3 regions of the Micromonospora sp. DH13 genome follow, and region 3 is predicted to be linked to each of the others. Evidence: riboswitches for the same ligand, from Rfam matches in the RefSeq annotation. Region 3 holds a riboswitch; each other region holds the start of a gene.
What was found. Region 3 has a riboswitch for cobalamin ahead of LPA42_RS19375 (ribonucleoside-diphosphate reductase subunit alpha). Riboswitches for the same ligand answer to the same signal wherever they lie in the genome.
Positions count from the first base shown of each region.

Region 1 (2,259 bases), on a different contig from region 3:
CCGGTCGATCAGGTCGTCCACGCCGAAACTGATCCACGGGTGCGGCAGGACGCGCTGGAGGCACCGGACGATCGCGGACTTGCCCGAGCTGGAGCCGCCGTTGAGCACGATGACCTGCGTCGCCACCTGATCGGTTTCCCTTCGGGCAATTCCCGTCTCGCGCGAGCGGGTGATGATCGGAATCAGCCTAACCAATCCGCGGGTCGGTCGGCGGGAAAGTGCGCGGAGCGACCCGGAGCCATCGGCATACGACATTTGCTTGTGCCGCATCCGATTCCTTGAGCCATTGTCGTCACTCGATGTCGAGCGGGGTGGGAGTGGCCGGGAGCCCGGCGTTGACCGGCGGCGGTCGGGTGTGGCAGCATTCGCGGCCTGACGGCAGTGAAGGAAGCCGGTGCGATTCCGGCGCGGTCCCGCCACTGTCACCGGGGAGCGATCCCCCCTCGTGAGTCACGGCCGTGTGTCTGCGGTTGGAAGGCCGGGGGAGAGCGTCGATCCGGGAGCCAGGATACTTCGGCCGTCGGAGCGACCCCAGGGCGTGGACACCCGAGGAGGACCCGATGACGCACGGCGTCTCGCACATCGACGACCATCGTCGCCGCCTGCTGGCGCGCGGCAGCCTGCCCGCGCCCCGTCGCCGCACCTGAGCCCGCGCACCGCGTACCGCGCCATGCTGCGCGCCCGGCGCCCCGGCCGTCGCCGGTGAACCGGCCGCAGGCCCGCCGTACCCGCTGAACCCGCGCCCCTGCCTGCCCGCCGGCGGCCCACCCGCCGCCCGGTGCGTCACTCTCCGGAGCCTTCCGTGCGCATCCTGCTGCTGTCCACCGCCGACACCGACCTGCTCGCCGCCCGGGCCAGCGGCGCCGGCTACCGGCTGGCCAACCCCGCCCGGGTCGCCGCCGACGCCGTGCCGGCGCTGCTCGACGGCGTCGACCTCGCCGTCGTACGGCTGCTCGGCGGCCGGCAGGCGTGGCCGGACGGCCTCGCGGCCGTGCTCGGCTCCGGGGTGCCGACGGTCGTCCTCGGCGGCGAGGCGGTCCCCGACGCCGAGCTGATGGCCGCGTCCACCGTGGCCTCCGGGGTGGCCACCGACGCCCTGGCGTACCTGGTCGAGGGCGGGCCGGGCAACCTCGCCGAACTGGCCCGGTTCCTCTCCGACACGGTGCTGCTCACCGGCGAGGGCTTCGCCCCGCCCGCGTCGACCCCCGGGTACGGCGTCCACGGCGAGCGCCCCCACAAGCCCGAGCGGCCGACCGTCGGGATCGTCTTCTACCGGGCGCACGCCCTCGCGGGGAACACCGCCTTCGTCGACTCCCTCGCCGACGCGGTCGACGCCGCCGGGGCGAACCCCCTGCCGATCTTCTGCGGCTCGCTGCGCGGGCTCGCCCCCGGCGACGGGCCGCTGGAGCTGTTCGCCCGCTGCGACGCCCTCGTCGTCACCGTGCTCGCCGCCGGCGGGACCGTGGCCGCCGACGCCTCCGGCGGGGGCGACGACGACGCCTGGGACGTCGGCGCGCTCGCCGCCCTCGACGTGCCGATCGTGCAGGCGCTCTGCCTCACCAGCACCCGCGAGCAGTGGGCCGGCAGCGACGCCGGCCTGTCCCCACTGGACGCCGCCATGCAGGTGGCCATCCCCGAGTTCGACGGCCGGATCGTCACCGTCCCCTTCTCGTTCAAGCGGATCGACGCCGACGGGCTGTCGGTCTACGAGCCCGACCCCGAGCGGGCCGCCCGGGTCGCCGGGATCGCCACGCGTCAGGCCCGGCTGCGGCACGTGCCCAACGCCGACAAGCGGCTGGCGATCGTGCTCAGCTCCTACCCGACGAAGCACTCCCGGGTCGGCAACGCCGTCGGCCTGGACACCCCCGCCTCGGCGGTGCGGCTGCTCGCCGCGCTGGCCGCCGCCGGCTACCACCTCGGCGACCGGCCCGTCCCCGACGACGGGGACACGCTCATCCACGCCCTGATCGCCGCCGGCGGCCACGACGTGGAGTGGCTCACCCCCGAGCAGCTCGCCGACGCCGACGCCCGGGTGCCGCAGGCAAGCTACCGGCGTTGGTTCGACGCGGTCCCGGCCGGGCTGCGCGACCGGATCCGCGAGCACTGGGGCGAGCCGCCCGGCGAGCTGTACGTCGACGACGGCCACGTCGTGCTCGCCGGCCTGCGGCTGGGCAACGTGCTGCTGGCGATCCAGCCGCCGCGCGGCTTCGGCGAGAACCCGATCGCCATCTACCACGACCCCGACCTGCCGCCCAGCCA
Region 1 covers NZ_JAHWGR010000028.1:37,625-39,883, reverse strand. Annotated here, with positions in the region: partial or broken gene LPA42_RS23905 (hypothetical protein) at 1-255, opposite strand, end outside; cobalamin riboswitch at 385-514, shown strand; gene cobN (cobaltochelatase subunit CobN) at 803-2,259, shown strand, end outside.
Region 1: linked by a shared signal. The riboswitch ahead of cobN (cobaltochelatase subunit CobN) and the one ahead of LPA42_RS19375 (ribonucleoside-diphosphate reductase subunit alpha) in region 3 are both predicted to bind cobalamin.

Region 2 (2,259 bases), on a different contig from region 3:
TGGTGACTTCGGGTAATCATGGCCCGCCCACGCTCACCCGGTTCTCGACCAGCGACCCGGCGGAGGCGGCGCACGTCTACGAGACCGCGTACGGACGCAGCGTGCGGCTGGCCGCCGTGCCGACCGGGCTTCCGCTCCGCCACGACCGGTGGAACGCCGGTGCGTTCTGCATCGACGACGTCAGCATCGCCCTCGACCTGCGGGTGCAGGCGGAACCCCTCGGGTACGTCCTGCTCGCCGCCCCCCGCCGGGGGTGCTTCGGGCGCCGCTGCGACGGTGTCGACGAGATGGTCGGGCCCGGCGAGGTCGCCGTGCTGTACCAGCCCGACCTGCCCGGCTCCTCGTGGTCCAGCGACCTGGACGTGACCTGCGTCCTGCTGGACCTCTCGCTGATCGACCAGGTCGCCCGCGCCGATCCGGACCGGCCGCTGGCACCCCTGCGGTTCGTCAGCTTCCGGCCGATCCGCGCCGAGGCGGAGTGGCGGTGGCGGCAGACCGTCCGGTACGCGGAGTCCGTCATGGCCGCCGGCGGCGCGCCGGGCGCGTCCCCGCTCGTGCTCGGTGGCCTCGGCCGCCTGCTCGCCGCGGCGACGCTCGCCGCGTTTCCCAGCAACGCCCTCCGGGAGGACCGGCCGTGCGACCGGGCCGACGCCCACGCGGGGACCCTGCGGCGGGCGATCGCCTTCATCGAGTCCGCCGCCGGGACCGACATCGGCCTCGTCGACATCGCCCGCGCCGCCGGCGCCACCCCCCGCGCCGTGCAGCTCGCGTTCCGCAGTCAGCTCGGCATGACCCCCCTGGCCTACCTGCGTCGGGTGCGACTCGACCTGGCCCGCCAGGAACTGTCCCGGGCCACGCCCGGCGACGGCACCTCTGTGGCCGCGACCGCCGCGCGCTGGGGATTCGCCGACCCGCGCCGCTTCGCCGCCCGTTACCTCACCACGTACGGGGAACTGCCCGGCCGGACGCTGCACCGCTGACACGGGTTAGCATCGCCGGCGGCACGATCATGCGAGGTGCCCCGCGGGTGCGGGGAGAATCGGGAAGCCGGTGTGAATCCGGCACGGGCCCGCCGCGGTGACCGGGGAGCCACCGTCCACGCGCGAGGAGCGCAGCCACTGGCCGTGCGGCTGGGAAGGCGGACGGGCAGGCGTCGATCCGGGAGTCCGAAGACCGGCCTCGCGTCGACCGCCCACCCGCTGGGTGGGCCGAGCGCAGCGGGAGCCTGCCTGTGGAACTCTACGACGCCATCCACCGCCGCCGGGACGTCCGGGCCCAGTTCACCGGGGAGCCGGTGCCGGCCGACACCCTGCACCGGATCCTCGACGCCGCGCACGCCGCGCCCAGCGTCGGCTACTCGCAGCCGTGGGACTTCGTCCTGGTCCGGGACGCCGCCGTCCGCCGCCGGTTCCACCGGCACGTGCAGGCCGAGCGGGCCACGTTCGCCGCCACCCTGGACGGCGCGGCGGCCGAGCGGTTCGCGCGTATCAAGATCGACGGGGTGCTGGAGTCGACGCTGTCGGTCGTCGTCACGTACGACGCGGAGCGCGGCGGCCCGGCCGTGCTCGGGCGGCACGCCATCGCCGACGCCGGCCTCTACTCGGTCTGCCTGGCCATCCAGAACCTCTGGCTCGCCGCCACCGCCGAGGGGCTGGGCGTCGGGTGGGTCTCCTTCTACCGGGAGCCGTTCCTCGCCGAGCTGCTGGGCGTGCCGGCCGGCATCCGGCCGGTGGCCTGGCTCTGCGTCGGGCCGGTCACGCACCTGGAGGCCGTGCCCGACCTGGAGCGGCACGGGTGGCGGCGACGCCGGCCCCTCGCCGAGGCGGTGCACCACGACCGCTGGCCGCAACGGGTGACCGACCGACCGAACAGCTAATTCAGGTACGTCTATGCGGTGGCTAGGCTGGCGTGGCGCTGAGTCATCACTTAGCTACGTTGGGAGGAGTTCCATGCGTACCACCGTCAGGATCCTGGCCGCGTCCGCCCTCGCCGCCCTGGGCCTCGCCGCCGGTGCCACCCCGGCCCTCGCCGCCGCCCCGGCACCCTTCTGCGAGTCCATGGCGTCTCAGTTCTACTGCGACGCCAGCAGCGCCGGCACGACGACCTGGAGCATCACCTGGTACTCCGGCAGCGTCGGCACCTTCACGACCGCCGGGTCGACCCTCTTCGCCACCTGCCCGGCCAGCAACCTCGGCCACCCGGTGCGGGCCAGCTACAGCTACTTCGACGGCAGCACGACCCAGTACAGCGGCACCACCC
Region 2 covers NZ_JAHWGR010000013.1:82,264-84,522, reverse strand. Annotated here, with positions in the region: gene LPA42_RS34455 (helix-turn-helix domain-containing protein) at 3-980, shown strand; cobalamin riboswitch at 998-1,197, shown strand; gene bluB (5,6-dimethylbenzimidazole synthase) at 1,232-1,876, shown strand; gene LPA42_RS15095 (hypothetical protein) at 1,950-2,259, shown strand, end outside.
Region 2: linked by a shared signal. The riboswitch ahead of bluB (5,6-dimethylbenzimidazole synthase) and the one ahead of LPA42_RS19375 (ribonucleoside-diphosphate reductase subunit alpha) in region 3 are both predicted to bind cobalamin.

Region 3 (2,259 bases):
GTGCAGCTCTTCGACTGCGGCGGCGGCAGCAACCAGCGGTGGACCTACACGTCGAGCCGCCAGCTCCAGGTGTACGGCAACAAGTGCCTGGACGCCTACGGCCAGGGCATTAGCAACGGCACCACGGTCGTGATCTGGGACTGCAACGGCGGCAGCAACCAGCAGTGGAACGTCAACGCCAACGGCAGCATCACGGGCGTCGCGTCGGGGCTCTGCCTGGATGCCAGCGGCGCCGCCACCGCCAACGGCACGAAGATCGTCCTGTGGTCGTGCAACGGCGGCGCGAACCAGCAGTGGAGCCTGAAGACCTCCTAGCCGCCCGCCACCCCGGATCCGGGCCAGCCCGCGCACCTGCGGGCTGGCCCGTCGTCCGGCCGGTGGCCCGCGGTCGCCGCTCACCCGGTGCGAGGGTGGAGTCACGCTGCGCGGCGACTCGCCCGACACATCATCTGGTGTTGCCATCTTCGCCTTGCGCCCATATATGGTGTCACCCGTAGCTGGTTCGGCCATCGGTCCACGATGGTCGAGGCAAGAGGGAACCCGGTGTGATTCCGGGGCTGCCCCGCAGCGGTGAGTGGGAACGACCGCCGTCAACGAAGCACTGGGTCCGGCCGGGCCTGGGAAGCGACGGCCAGTAGGCACCGAGCACGACGCCCGCGAGTCCGAAGACCTGCCAGCGTGCCGCACGCGACGCGTGCGGCGGTCGAAGGCCGCGTGGGACGGCCGACGCCATCAGCCGGCAGCGGCGGCGGGTTGTGCCGTCGCGGGTGTCCGGCGGCGTCCTCCCGCGCGCCCTCGACCTCGGGGACGGGCTTGAGGAGGGCGAACATGAGCGCGACGCGCGAGCAGGCGAGGCCGGGGCAACGCCGGCACGTCATGCAGGTCCGTAAGCGGGACGGCGACACCGAGCCGGTGGACGTCAACAAGATCGTCGAAGCGGTGCAGCGCTGGGTCGCCGACCTGGACGAGGTCGACCCGCTGCGGGTGGCGACGAAGACGATCAGCGGCCTGTACGACGGGGCGACCACGGCCGAGCTGGACAAGCTGTCGATCCAGACGGCGGCGGAGCTGATCGGCGAGGAACCGCAGTACTCGAAGCTGGCGGCGCGGCTGCTGGCCGCGTACGTGGCCGAGGAGGTCCGCGGGCAGGAGGTGGACAGCTTCAGCCAGTCCATCCGGTACGCCCACGGCCTGGGCCTGATCGGCGACGGCACGGCCGCCTTCGTGGCCGCCCACGCCCGCGAGCTGGACGACGCCGTCGACCCGGCCGGGGACCTGCGGTTCGAGTACTTCGGCCTGCGCACGGTCGCCGACCGTTACCTGCTGCGGCACCCGCAGACCCGGCTCGTGGTGGAGACGCCGCAGTACTGGCTGCTGCGGGTGGCCTGCGGGCTGTCGCAGACGGCGGGGGAGGCGGTCGACTTCTACCGCCTGATGTCCACCCTGGCGTACCTGCCCAGCTCGCCGACGCTGTTCAACTCCGGCACCCGGCACACCCAGATGTCGTCGTGCTTCCTGGTCGACTCGCCGCGCGACGAACTCGACTCCATCTACGAGCGCTACCACCAGGTGGCGAAGCTGTCGAAGTTCTCCGGCGGCATCGGCATCTCCTGGTCGCGGGTGCGCGGCCGGGGCGCGTTGATCCGGGGCACCAACGGGCGCTCGAACGGGATCGTGCCGTTTCTCAAGACGCTCGACGCCGGGGTTGCGGCGGTCAACCAGGGCGGCCGGCGCAAGGGCGCGGCCTGCGTCTACCTGGAGCCGTGGCACCCGGACATCGAGGAGTTCCTGGAGCTGCGGGACAACACCGGCGAGGAGTCCCGGCGCACCCACAACCTGAACCTGGCCAACTGGATCCCGGACGAGTTCATGCGCCGGGTCGAGGCCGACGGCGACTGGTCGCTGATCGACCCGTCCGACGCCCCCGAGCTGCCCGACCTGTACGGCGAGGCGTTCGACTCCGCGTACCGGGCGGCGGAGAAGAAGGCCGTCCGCACGGTCCGGGCCCGCGACCTGTACGGGCGGATGATGCGCACGCTCGCGCAGACCGGCAACGGGTGGATGACGTTCAAGGACGCGTCCAACCGGCTGTCCAACCAGACCGGCGAGCCGGGCAACGTGATCCACCTGTCGAACCTGTGCACCGAGATCCTGGAGGTCAACGACGACGCCGAGACGGCGGTGTGCAACCTCGGCTCGGTCAACCTGGGTGCACACGTGGGTGCCGACGGCGTCGACTGGGACCGGCTGCGCGCGACC
Region 3 covers NZ_JAHWGR010000019.1:134,442-136,700, forward strand. Annotated here, with positions in the region: gene LPA42_RS19370 (glycoside hydrolase family 2 TIM barrel-domain containing protein) at 1-315, shown strand, start outside; cobalamin riboswitch at 482-693, shown strand; gene LPA42_RS19375 (ribonucleoside-diphosphate reductase subunit alpha) at 829-2,259, shown strand, end outside.